One region of the Vagococcus entomophilus genome, then DNA from elsewhere that is predicted to be linked to it. Evidence: predicted binding sites of a transcription regulator. Region 1 holds the regulator's gene; the other holds the start of a gene.
The links. Region 1 encodes HrcA, which represses chaperone genes, less so after heat shock. Its sites were predicted from a motif close to TTAGCACTCNNNNNNNNNGAGTGCTAA; they were not measured.

Region 1 (6,700 bases):
AAATTGTCTTAGCGCTTGCTTTTGCTCTTCGTTCAAGCTTTTCGGTGTAACAACTTTCACAGTTACACGTTGGTCACCATTCGAAGAACCGTTCAGCCTTGGTGCACCCTTGCCACGCAAACGGAAAACAGTGCCTGTCTGCGTACCAGCAGGAATACGCAATTTCACTTTTCCATGAACAGTCGGAACAGATACTTCATCCCCCAAAGCTGCTTGCGCAAAATTAATAGGTAATTCATAGAAAATTTCCGCACCTTCACGTTCAAAAGTCTTGCTAGGTTCAACGTGGAAAACAACATATAAATCTCCATGTGGACCACCATTTGTTCCAGCTTCTCCTTGTCCAGAAAGACGCATCTGTTGACCGTCTTCCACACCAGCAGGAACAGTTACTTTGACTGAATGTGCTGTTTTCTTGCGCCCAGTTCCATGACAATCAGAACAAGGATCTTCAATAATTTTTCCAGTTCCGTGACAATCTGGACAAGGCTGTTGGCTCATCACACGGCCAAGTGGCGTTTGTCTTTGAACATTAATCGTTCCAGTTCCACTACATTTTGTACAAGTCTTTGCGTGTGTTCCTTTTTTAGCTCCACTACCGTCACACGTTGAGCAAGCATCTTCACGATTGTAACGTACTGTTTTTTCTGTACCAAAAACGGCTTCTTCGAATTTCAAATTTAGATTATACTGTAAATTATTTCCTTGTCTAGGAGCGTTTGGATTGTTCGAACGTCCACCGCCACCAAAAAATGACTCAAAGATATCTTCAAATCCGCCAAAGCCACCAGCTCCACCGAAGCCCTCAAAACCGCCAGCTCCACCGCCAAAACCACCAGCTCCAAAATTAGGATCTGTACTAGCATGACCATATTGATCATATGCTGCACGACGTTGCGCATCGCTTAGAACCTCGTATGCTTCTGATATTTCCTTGAATTTTGCTTCCGCATCAGGCTCTTTATTGATATCCGGATGATATTTTTTCGATAATTGACGGTATGCTTTTTTTAGCTCGGCATCCGTTGCGTTTTTGGATACACCCAAAACTTCATAATAATCTTTCTTCGCCATGGGTTTCCCTCCATCTCATTGTTTCATTCTTTACGTTTATCTCATAAATCATATCATATTCTTTCTATGAACTAAATATATTTCTTTAGTTGGACGCATATATTTAGGCTTACATCAAGGAAAAAGCCAAAAGCACAATGCTCTTGGCTCTTCTTTTAAAATGCTAGACTTTATTTTTTATCTTTTTTGTCATCGACTTCTTCAAAATCTGCATCTACAACATCATCCGAACCTTTTGCTGCTGCTTCAGGATTTTCTGCTGCTTGAGCTTGTGCTGCTTGTTCATACAATTTAACGCTTAAGTTTTGTACGATTTCATTTAATGCATCACGTTTTTCTTTCATTTGTTCGATATCATTTGCTTCAACGGCAGCTTTCAATTCGTCGCGAGCTTTTTCTGCTTTTTCAACTTCTTCTTTTTCAACTTTGCCGTCAAGTTCTTTCAATGTTTTATCAACTGTAAATAGTAAAGCATCTACGTCATTGCGTAAATCAACTTCTTCTTTACGTGCTTTATCTGCTTCGGCATTCGCTTCTGCATCTTTCACCATTTTTTCGATTTCATCGTCTGATAAACCTGAAGAAGATTTAATTGTAATTTTTTGTTCTTTTTGTGTTCCTAAATCTTTTGCACTTACATTTACAATACCATTCTTATCAATATCAAATGTTACTTCAATTTGAGGCACACCACGAGGAGCTGCAGGAATGTCTGTTAATTGGAAACGACCTAATGTTTTATTGTCTGTTGCCATAGGACGTTCTCCTTGAAGGACATGGATATCTACAGCTGGTTGGTTATCTGCTGCTGTTGAAAACACTTGTGATTTACTTGTTGGGATTGTTGTATTACGATCAATTAATTTTGTAAAGACACTTCCCATTGTTTCAATACCAAGTGATAATGGCGTAACATCTAGTAAAACAACATCTTTGACATCCCCAGTAATTACACCACCTTGAATTGCTGCACCCATTGCTACCACTTCGTCTGGGTTAACAGATTTGTTTGGTTCTTTGCCTGTTTCTTTGCGTACAGCTTCGACAACGGCAGGAATACGAGTAGAACCACCGACTAAGATTACTTCGTCAATTTCAGATTGTGCAAGTCCAGCATCTTTTAATGCTTGACGTACTGGAACTTTTGTACGCTCTACTAAATCGCTTGTAAGTTCATCAAATTTTGCACGTGTTAAGTTCAATTCTAAATGAAGCGGACCTGCTTCTCCTGCTGTAATAAATGGTAAGCTGATTTGTGTACTTGTAACTCCTGAAAGGTCTTTTTTGGCTTTTTCTGCTGCATCTTTCAAACGTTGTAACGCCATTTTATCATTAGATAAATCAATGCCGTTTTCTTTTTTGAATTCTGCAACTAAGTGATCCATGATTTTATTATCAAAATCATCCCCACCTAAATGGTTGTCACCAGAAGTTGAAAGTACATCGAATACTCCATCGCCAAGTTCAAGGATTGATACGTCAAATGTACCACCACCAAGGTCAAATACTAAAACTTTTTCATCTTTATCTGTTTTGTCTAAACCATATGCAAGTGCTGCTGCTGTTGGTTCATTGACAATACGTTCTACTTCTAATCCAGCAATTTTACCAGCATCTTTTGTGGCTTGACGTTCTGCATCGTTAAAGTAAGCAGGAACTGTAATGACTGCTTTTTCAACTTTTTCACCTAAGTAGTCTTCTGCAAAACCTTTTAAATATTGAAGAATCATTGCAGAAACTTCTTGCGGTGTATATGATTTTCCTTCCACGTCTACTTTGTATCCAGCTTCGCCCATATGACGTTTGATTGATGCAATTGTATTTGGATTAGTCACTGCTTGACGTTTTGCTACTTCCCCTACTTGAATTTCTCCATTTTTAAATGATACAACAGAGGGTGTTGTGCGATTTCCTTCTGGATTGGCAATAATTTTTGCTTCTCCGCCTTCTAATACAGCAACTGCTGAGTTTGTTGTTCCTAAGTCGATTCCAATAATTTTACTCATCAATATTTCCTTCTTTCTATTTTGTTTGCGTTTGTTTTTCATTGTAATTTATATTTACTGCGCCACAACCACCATCGTTGGTCGTAACACACGGTCATGCAATTTATACCCCTTTTGCAACACTTGAATAATTTCTTCTGATTTTTGGTCATCCGTTGCAGGTAGCGATTGAACTGCTTGATGAAGATTCGGATCAAAAGTTTCTCCAAGAGACGGGATTTCTTCGATTCCTGCTTGTTTTAACGCATGGTTTAGACTTTCAAGAACCATTTCAATTCCTTTTTTAAGACTTGAGCCTTGATCATCTGTGACCTCCGTTTGAAGAGCTCTTTCTAAGTTGTCAATAGCCGGCAACAATTCTTTTGCCAAATCTTGTGCGCGGTACTTAGCCGCATCTTCACGCTCTTTTTGAAAACGGCTACGCATATTTGCAATCTCTGCTTGGGCTCTTAAAAACTTATCTTCTGCCTCTTCTAATTTTTCATTTAGAAGTTCTAGTTCACTTGGTTCATTTTCCTTTGGTTCTTCTTGCTCTGTCGATTCAACTTTTTCTTCCAAAACTTCTTCGGTTGTTTCCTCTGAAGCTTTTTCTTGCATCTTTTCTTTTTTCACTTATCTTCTTCCTTTCTCATCTGGTAAAAACGATTCTCTTTTAAAAAGAGTCTAATGAACGATAGTAATCATCTAGCTGTGTAGAAAGCTCCAAACGAAATGCATCTACCAAACCAACGATTTTACTGTAGGACATATTTGCTGGACCTAATAGCGCAATCGTCCCTTTGCCATGATCTGTCACGGTATAAGTCGCTGTAATCAAGCTCATGTTATGTAATAAATCATTTCCAAGCTCTGTGCCTATCCGTACATTTAATTCATGGCTAGCTGTGCCAATTAAGCTTTGAAGAGAATCTTTATTGTTGATAACAGAGTAAACAGATTTAAATTCATTTAAATTGTTTAACACATCGAAATCTAATAAATTCATCTCTCCACTTACAAAAACCCGATCTTCAAATGCCTTACCAAAAGCGTGATCAAATAACTCCATGATCCCACTTGGTGTTTGAAAGTATTTGTGTAAAATCATCGGAATCTCTGTTCTCAACTTGTGATACACACTCACAAGCGGTTGTCCAACTAACTTGTCATTAATTAGACGAATCATTTTTTCCATATCTTCACTAGAAATTGATTGAGGAATAGAGAAAACTTGACTTTCTACATTGCCTTTATCAGTCACAATAATTGCAATAACTTGATGGTCATTCAGCGGAACCATCCGAAAGCCTGTGAGGCGCCTTTCTTTTACCTCTGGACCTAATGAAAAAGCCGTATAGCTGGTCAGCTCTGATAAAATATTCGCGGACTGCTCAATGATGTCATTGATTGCATGAAATTCTTTTCCAAACGATTGCCTTATCATCACTCTTTCATTAGGACTTACAGTTACTGGTTTTAGTAAGTGGTCTACATAAAATCTATAGCCTTTCATCGAAGGAACTCTTCCAGAAGAAGAATGCGTTTTTTGCAGTAATCCATGTTCTTCAAGCGTCATCATATCATTACGAATCGTTGCAGAACTTGCTTTGATACCTGCATTCATCAATGTCTTGGAACCTACTGGGATACCAGTATCCGTATAAAGCTGAATGATGAGGGATAAAACACTTAGTTGTCTTTGCGTTAACATGTACTCACCTCATTTTTAGCACTCATATTATTCAAGTGCTAATACAATTATTACTATATCAGCTATAAAAAAAATTGTCAACAATTAGCACTCATTTTTATTGAGTGCTAACATAGTTTTTTTTAAAGCTTGAAGAAATCCTTGATGTAGGTCTCTTCAAGCTCTTTCTAACTATTTTTACTTTTTCTTAACTCCGCTAAAAGTGTTTCAGCCAGCGCTTGATTCATTTGTTTGGCTTGATTCATTTGTTTTACAAGTATAGGGACCTCTACTTCAGTCGCACCTACAGCCGCTGCAAGCGTTTTGGCATGTAAAGACATGTGTCCTTTTTGAATTCCTTCAGAGACAAGTGCTCTCAGTGCCGCTAAGTTTTGAGCAAGTCCCACACAAACCATGACTTTAGCCAAAGAAATAGCCTCTTTACTACGACTTATCGTTTGGGCAAAGGTAACTTGTGGCAGTATGCTTGTTGCTCCCCCAACTGTAGCAACTGGTAAAGGGAGGGTTAGCTCCCCGATTAAGTCCCCTGCCTCATCCATCGTCCATTTTGTTAAGGAAGCATACTTGCCCCCACGACTCGCATATGCATGGCATCCCGCTTCAATCGCCCGAACATCATTACCTGTAGCTAGCGCAACAGCATCAATCCCGTTCATAATGCCTTTATTATGTGTCGTGGCACGGTAAATATCTAAGTTGGCATAGTTCGTTGCTTCGACAATTTTTTGAGCAACTACTTTTCCATCAAAATTCGAGCCACGTGCTAAATCACGTGCTTTTACTTTGCATCTAGCCTGGACTAATGAATGATCTGCGTAATTACTTAAAATCTTCATCAAAATTTCTTCAGGAAACTTTTGATTGAGATAACTCGCCATGCCTTCTAAGATTGAATTTACGATATTGGCCCCCATCGCATCTTTGACATCTACCAACACTTCAATGGTAACAAATGCTTCCCCTGCTTCATTTTCAACTTGTTTAAAGTAAACTTCTTGTACGCCACCACCACGTTTGACAATAGAAGGATAGCTTTTTGCAGCGACGGAAAAAAGAGTCGTCTTTTCTTTGGCTAATTGTGCTATTAATTGTGACGCATTTTTGATTGCTCTGAAAACAATTTGGCCAATCATCACGCGTTCACTACTCTTTGTCTGAAAACCACCTGAGTTTTGAATCAACTTTGCACCATAGCTGGACGCAGCAATCACAGAGGGCTCCTCGGTTGCCATTGGAACTAGCCTTTGCTCACCATCAATCACAAAGTTAAAAGCTAAACCCAGTGGCAAGTGAATTTGACTGACTTGATTTTCAATTAAATGATCTGCAAACTCATCACTAAGAGGCGCGTTCTCTTTTAACAACTGATATTCTTCGACTGTAATCAATGCTTGCTCTAGTAAAAAGTCAAGGCGTTCTTTTCTAGTCTTTTCATAAAATTTTTTTGTCATGCTCTTCCTCCCTAGCGTTTAATCATCAAGGCTACACCGAGTCCACCACCAATACAAAGTGAAGCAACCCCGCATTGCTTATTTTCTTGCTCCAGCTCGTGAACTAGCGAAACAAGGATTCTTGCACCGGATGCTCCGATTGGATGCCCCAAAGCAATCGCACCACCGTGAATGTTAATCTTTTCTTCAGGTATCGCCAAATGCTCTCTCACTGCAAGCGATTGAGAGGCAAAGGCCTCATTGATTTCAAAAAGATCCACCTCTTCTAGCGAAATGCCCGATTTTTTACTCAACGTTTTAATCGCTGCGTAGGGAGAATAGCCCATCATCATTGGATCAAGTCCCACTTCTGAATGTTCACCCAAAACTGCTAAATACGGAATTTGATTCGTCTCCGCATACTTCTTTGACATCAACACAATCGCTGCTGCCCCATCATTAATAGAAGAAGCATTGCCAGCTGTAACTGTACCGTTTTC
Region 2 (6,700 bases), 190 kb from region 1:
GCGGTAGTGTGGAGGACTTAGGTTACTTGGTTGAGATGGATCAAATCGAAGACCAAGTCTATAATGGAGCCCTAGTCATTGTCACAGATACAGCAAATGCTCCGAGAATCAGCGATCAACGTTACGCATTGGGAGAAAAAATTATTAAAATTGACCATCATCCAGATGATGAACCCTATGGAGATCTTTCTTGGGTAAATACGAAAGCAAGTAGCTGCAGTGAGATTATCTTTGATTTTTACTCTGCATGCCAAGATGAACTGAAGATGACGGATGAAGCAGCACGTCTTTTGTATGGTGGAATCGTCGGAGATACTGGCCGCTTTTTGTATCCTGCCACCACGCCGCATACAATGGAAGTCGCTTCTAAATTAATGAATTATACTTTTGATGCCACAAAGTTGAACCGCCAAATTAATGAAATTACATTCAATGTAGCAAAGTTATCGGGCTATGTGTTGGAACATCTAGAGGTGGATGAGGACGGTGCAGCCATGGTCTTGCTTCCACAAAAAACGTTAAAAAACTATCAAGTGGTTGATTCTCAAACCGCCGCACTTATTCCTCTTCCAGGCCAAGTGGACTGTGTCAAAGCATGGTTTATTGCAGTGGAGCAATTAGACGGAACGTACCGCATCCGTATGCGCTCTAAAAAAACATCCATCAATCAAATTGCCAAATTGCACAACGGTGGAGGCCATCCCCTAGCAAGCGGTGCACGTGCTAAGGACTTGCAAGAAGTAAATCAAATCTACCGAGAAGTACAAGAAGTAATAAAAACTCAATAATTTATGAAGCTGCAATTTCAGCTAAATTACCTAAAAAGAAAGAAAACACCGGCTTGAAAAATCTAGTCGGTGTTTTCTTTGCGGTTAGTTGCTTATGCTCTATTTATTGCGTGGATAAAAAGAAAATAGGCGCTTTTTTAGTTGAATTCTTCCAGCTCAAGGCTCGTGTTTTCCCACTCTGCCAAAAGCTTTTCTTGTTGCAGTTCGGCTTGTTCAAGTGCTAGAGAAAGCTCTTGAATTTTAGGGACATCACTGACTAAATCAGGCTGACTCAGCTCTTGGTGAATCGCTTCAATAGTTTGCTCAATTGTCTGAAGTTCATGTTCTAAAGATTCAATCTTGCGTTCAATCGATCGAATTTTCTTTTGTTGTTCTTTAGATTCTTGAAAGGTTTTTTTCCCATCTGAAGAAGGCGAAGCGGTCTGTGTGATGCTGTTCGTTTCTTTTAAAAGCTCCTTGATTTCTGCTTCTTCTTTTTTCTTTTCTAAGTAATAATCATAATCGCCTAAATAAAGTTTGCTGCCATCTTCTGTCAGCTCGATGATTTTTGTTGCAATCCGGTTAATAAAATAGCGGTCATGTGAAACAAAAAGTATAGTACCCGCGTAATCAATCAATGCCTGCTCAAGCACTTCTTTACTATCAATGTCTAAATGGTTGGTTGGTTCATCTAAGATTAAGAAGTTTTCACGATTCATTGCCAACTTCGCCAAAGCCAGACGAGCTTTTTCGCCACCACTTAATAAAGACACTGTTTTTTCCACTTCATTGCCACTGAACAAGAAACTTCCCAGAATCGTTCGAATATCCTTTTCTGGTGTGGTAGGATGCTCATCCCAAAGCTCTTGGAGCACTGTTTTTCCAGATTTTAAATTGGCTTGTTCTTGATCGTAATACCCAATTGAAACATTGGCTCCAAAATGCGAGGAGCCTTGGATAAAAGGAAGCTTCCCAATAATTGATTTTAATAAAGTCGTTTTTCCAACTCCGTTAGGTCCCACAAGCGCAATGGCTTCTTGTTTGCGTATATCTATGTTGATAGGCTGACATAAAGGGGCTTGTTCATAACCAACAGCTCCGTCTGTTATTTGTAAGACAATATTGCCAGATGGTTTGTCGATTTGAAATAGAAAATGTGCAGATTTTTCATCGCCTTTTGGTCGATCCAATCGCTCAATTTTCTCTAACGCTTTTCTTCTACTTTGTGCTCGTTTGGTTGTCGTAGCGCGTACAATATTTTTTTGCACAAAGTCTTCCATTTTGGCAATTTCTGTTTGCTGTTTTTCGTAAGCTTTCCATTCACTTTGGAGACGTTCTTCTTTTTGAACTAAATAATTGGAGTAGTTGCTTTTGTAGAAAAACATCTTCTTTTGTGTTATTTCATAGACTTCTGTGACTACTTTATCTAGAAAATAGCGATCATGTGAGACAATCAATAGCGCGCCACGATAGTTTTGTAAATAGTTTTCTAACCAAGTCAAAGTTTCAATATCCAAATGGTTTGTCGGTTCATCCAAAATTAAAAGTTCAGGTTTTTCCAGCAATAATTTTGCCAAAGCCAGACGTGTTTTTTGACCGCCTGAAAGAGTTTGAATTTTTCGATCAAAAAATTCTTCTGTAAAACGAAACCCATGTAAAACAGAACGAATTTCTGCTTCGTATCCGTAGCCATTCATTTCTTGAAATTGATGCTGTAAGTAATCGTAATCAGACAGAAGCTTTTGGTAGGAATCAGAAGTATGCTCACTACTTTGGCGACTAATTGTCTGCTCAATATGATGCAGCTTCTCTTCCAATGTGCGCACCTCATTAAAGGCGGTCAGCATTTCTTCCCAGATGGTTTGATCAGAGGCCAAACCTGTATTTTGTGCAAGGTAACCAATTCGAATCCCTTTGGCTTTGGACAAAGTCCCCTCATCAGGGTCTTCTAGACCAGCAATAATTTTTAAAAAAGTCGATTTTCCCGCACCATTTCGACCGACCAGTGCTACTCGACTACGTTCTTGTATTTCCATATATAAATGTTCAAATAAGCAATCGCCACCAAAATAGCGAGCAACTTGATGAGCTTGTAATAAAATCATGTTTTTCTCTCCATTCTTTTCGTTAATAGTTTAACATATTTTGCTTATTTATGTGAAAAAACCGAAGATCAATTGATAGAGTAAGAAAAAAAATTCACAATTGAAACAGAAAAATTGCTTTTTAACTTATAAAACTGGTATGATAGGTTTGTGAATTTCGTGTCATCTAGAGGCATGAACAGAATTTAGGAGGTTTAATTATGAAAGAACAATCCATACCAAAAGCAACGGCTAAACGTTTACCGTTATATTATAGATATCTTCGCTTTTTAGCTGATTCTGGAAAAACAAAAGTTTCTTCAACAGAATTAAGTGAAGTGGTAAAAGTTGACAGTGCTACCATTCGTCGCGATTTTTCTTATTTTGGTGAATTAGGAAAAAGAGGGTACGGGTATGATGTTGAAAGTTTGCTAAACTTTTTTGCTAAGACGTTAAGTGAGGATCGTTTAACCAATGTTGCGCTTATCGGAGTGGGAAATTTAGGCAATGCATTACTTAAATATGGGTTCCACCAAAGCAATAATATTAGGATTAGTGCTGCTTTTGATATAAGAGAAGATATTGTCGGCAGAATTGTTGATGGAGTTCCAGTCTATCCACTCTCAGATATGAAAGAGCAAATCAAATTACAACAAATTGAAATTGCGATTTTAACAGTTCCATCTAGTGTTGCACAAGATAATGTCAATAAGTTAATTGATGCAGGAATTAAAGGGATAATGAACTTTACCCCGATTCGGATAAATACACCACACGATATTCAAGTTCAAAATGTTGATTTAACCAATGAACTGCAAACGCTCATTTACTTTTTAAATCATTACGGACCAAAACTAGAGAAACAAGAAGCAATCGATAAATAAAAAAACTCGTCAGGAAACACAAATGTGTCTTTTGACGAGTTTTATTTTACAAAAAGTAATTGTATGATTGAAACCAAAAAGTTCATGCCTGCATGCGCAATAATGGAGGTCCAGATACTTCCGGTTTTTTTGTATAAATAACAAAAGAAGAAGCCAATTGAAAAATAAATGAGGTAATGCCCATCGTTATGTGCGAGTGCAAATAGAAGTGAACTGATAGAAAAAGCCAACCAGCTTGGGCTATAAATCGACAAAATTCCTGCAATAGATCTACGGAAAACCAGTTCTTCCATAATCGGACCAGCTATTGTTGTCGCAACTAAGAAAAAAGGATATTGTTTCATGATTTGGATAATTGTTTGCGTATTTGTAGAGGTAGCAGAAGTTCCCAAAATCAATTGCTCGATTTGGGCAGCAATTACTTGGATAAAAGCAACTAAGAAAATAGAAACTATTCCTGTTAAAAGTATAGACATCCGAGTACTTTTTGGCTCTTTTCTCTCCAGTGGGTTCCGTTCTTTTTTTCTAATTAAGATTAGAAGGCAAATACAGGCTCCTAGTATGTAGGCGAAAGTAGTGAATTGAATCAACAAACCTTGACTAGGGTGAATCAGTGACGCAAAAATACCTGGAGAAAAATAGACGCATAAAAACGTTAGCACGGTAGCAAATGCATTTTTTATTGATGACATGGTGTGTTCCTTTCTTTCCTAGCAACATGTTTTAGAATAAGCAAAGTATAGCACAATTTAAAATTTGAAAAAAGAACCAAGAAATTTTTAACAAATTGCTTGCAAAAAAAAGTGAAAATGAGTATTATAGAAGAGTGGTTAGCACTTAGACATAAAGAGTGCTAACGAAAAGAATTCATTATTAAGTGGAGGGATAGAACGTGTTAAAACCATTAGGCGATCGAGTATTAATCGAAGTAGCAAAAGAAGAAGAAAAAACTGTAGGTGGGATTGTCTTGACTTCTGCCTCAAAAGAGAAACCTCAAACAGGCTCTATTGTTGCAGTTGGAGAGGGCCGTGTTTTAGAGAACGGAGAAAAAGTTGCGGTTGCTGTTCAAGTTGGTGACACTGTCATGTTTGAAAAATATGCTGGTTCCGAAGTGAAATATGAAGGAAAAGAATATTTGATTGTACACGAAAAAGATATCGTAGCGATAGTAGAATAAAAAATAGTAAAAATAATCGTATGAGGTGAAGAAAATGGCAAAAGATATTAAATTTGCAGAAGATGCACGTAGCGCAATGCTTCGTGGAGTAGACAAGTTAGCGAATACAGTAAAAGTAACATTAGGACCAAAAGGACGTAATGTAGTTTTGGAGAAATCATTTGGTTCACCACTTATTACCAATGATGGTGTGACGATTGCAAAAGAAGTGGAACTAGAAGATCACTTCGAAAACATGGGGGCAAAACTTGTATCTGAGGTTGCTTCTAAAACAAATGATATTGCAGGAGATGGGACAACTACTGCGACAGTCTTGACTCAAGCGATTGTGCGTGAAGGACTTAAAAACGTTACAGCGGGTGCAAACCCAATTGGCATTCGTAAAGGAATTGAACTAGCAACAAAAACAGCAGTAGAAGAATTACATGCCATTTCTAAAGTTGTAAATTCTAAAGAAGCGATTGCCCAAGTTGCTGCGATTTCTTCTGGTGATGACAAGATTGGTCATCTTATTGCAGATGCAATGGAAAAAGTTGGCAATGATGGTGTAATTACAATTGAAGAGTCAAAAGGAATTGATACCGAACTTGAAGTAGTTGAAGGAATGCAATTTGATCGCGGCTATCTATCACAATATATGGTGACAGATAACGATAAAATGGAAGCAGTCTTAGAAAATCCATACATTTTAATTACAGATAAAAAAATCTCTAACATTCAAGATATCTTGCCAATGCTAGAACAAATTGTTCAACAAGGCAAACAATTATTGATTATTGCAGATGATGTGGATGGAGAAGCTTTACCAACACTTGTTTTAAACAAACTACGCGGAACTTTCAGCGTATGTGCTGTGAAAGCACCAGGATTTGGTGATCGCCGTAAAGCAATGCTTGAAGACATTGCCACATTAACTGGTGGGACAGTCATTACAGAAGAGTTAGGCTTAGAATTAAAAGATACAACACTTGAATCTTTAGGAACTGCTGGGAAAGTAGTAGTTGACAAAGACAATACAACGATTGTTGAAGGCGCTGGAGAAAAAGCGGAAATTGAAAAACGTGTTGGCTTGATCCGTTCTCAAATCGCTGAGACAACTTCTGATTTTGATCGTGAAAAACTACAAGAACGTTTAGCCAAACTTGCAGGCGGGGTAGCGGTTGTCAAAGTTGGAGCGGCTACTGAAACAGAATTAAAAGAATTAAAACTACGCATTGAAGATGCTTTAAATGCAACAAGAGCAGCAGTAGAAGAAGGAATTGTTTCTGGTGGAGGAACTGCACTAGTCAATGCCTCAACTAAAGTAGCAGAAATTAAAAGCGAAGGGGATGTCGCAACCGGTGTCAAAATCGTCTTGCGCGCCTTAGAAGAACCTATTCGTCAAATCGCAACAAACGCTGGATTAGAAGGCTCTGTCATTGTAGATAAAATGAAAAATGTAGAGCTAGGAACAGGATTTAATGCAGCAACAGGAGAATGGGTCAATATGATTGAATCAGGAATTGTTGATCCAACAAAAGTAACGCGTTCAGCACTCCAAAATGCAGCAAGTGTAGCAGCATTACTTCTTACAACAGAAGCTGTTGTAGCGGATCAACCAGATGCAAATGATGGTGCACCAGCAGGCATGGGTGCTCCTGGTATGGATCCTTCTATGATGGGCGGTATGATGTAAGCAATCTTTTAGAACCTTGAGAAATCAAGGTTCTTTTTGATTTTATTTTGTTTTTGGCGGCTTGTAGGGCCAAAATAAGGCATTTCGATAGTCGAAAAGGAACACTTTTTGAT

Region 2: groES (co-chaperone GroES) is a predicted target of HrcA. The motif match lies at 4,566-4,592, and genes of this name have one in related genera.

Annotation. Positions count from the first base shown of each region.
Region 1 covers NZ_NGJZ01000001.1:953,704-960,403, forward strand. The annotation lists gene dnaJ (molecular chaperone DnaJ) at 1-1,074, opposite strand, end outside; gene dnaK (molecular chaperone DnaK) at 1,245-3,080, opposite strand; gene grpE (nucleotide exchange factor GrpE) at 3,135-3,692, opposite strand; gene hrcA (heat-inducible transcriptional repressor HrcA) at 3,733-4,770, opposite strand; gene CBF30_RS12130 (hydroxymethylglutaryl-CoA reductase, degradative) at 4,938-6,221, opposite strand; gene CBF30_RS12135 (thiolase family protein) at 6,233-6,700, opposite strand, start outside.
Region 2 covers NZ_NGJZ01000001.1:1,140,729-1,147,428, reverse strand. The annotation lists gene CBF30_RS05430 (DHH family phosphoesterase) at 1-788, shown strand, start outside; gene CBF30_RS05425 (ABC-F family ATP-binding cassette domain-containing protein) at 926-2,872, opposite strand; gene CBF30_RS05420 (redox-sensing transcriptional repressor Rex) at 3,073-3,735, shown strand; gene CBF30_RS05415 (CPBP family intramembrane glutamic endopeptidase) at 3,777-4,427, opposite strand; gene groES (co-chaperone GroES) at 4,628-4,912, shown strand; gene groL (chaperonin GroEL) at 4,947-6,587, shown strand.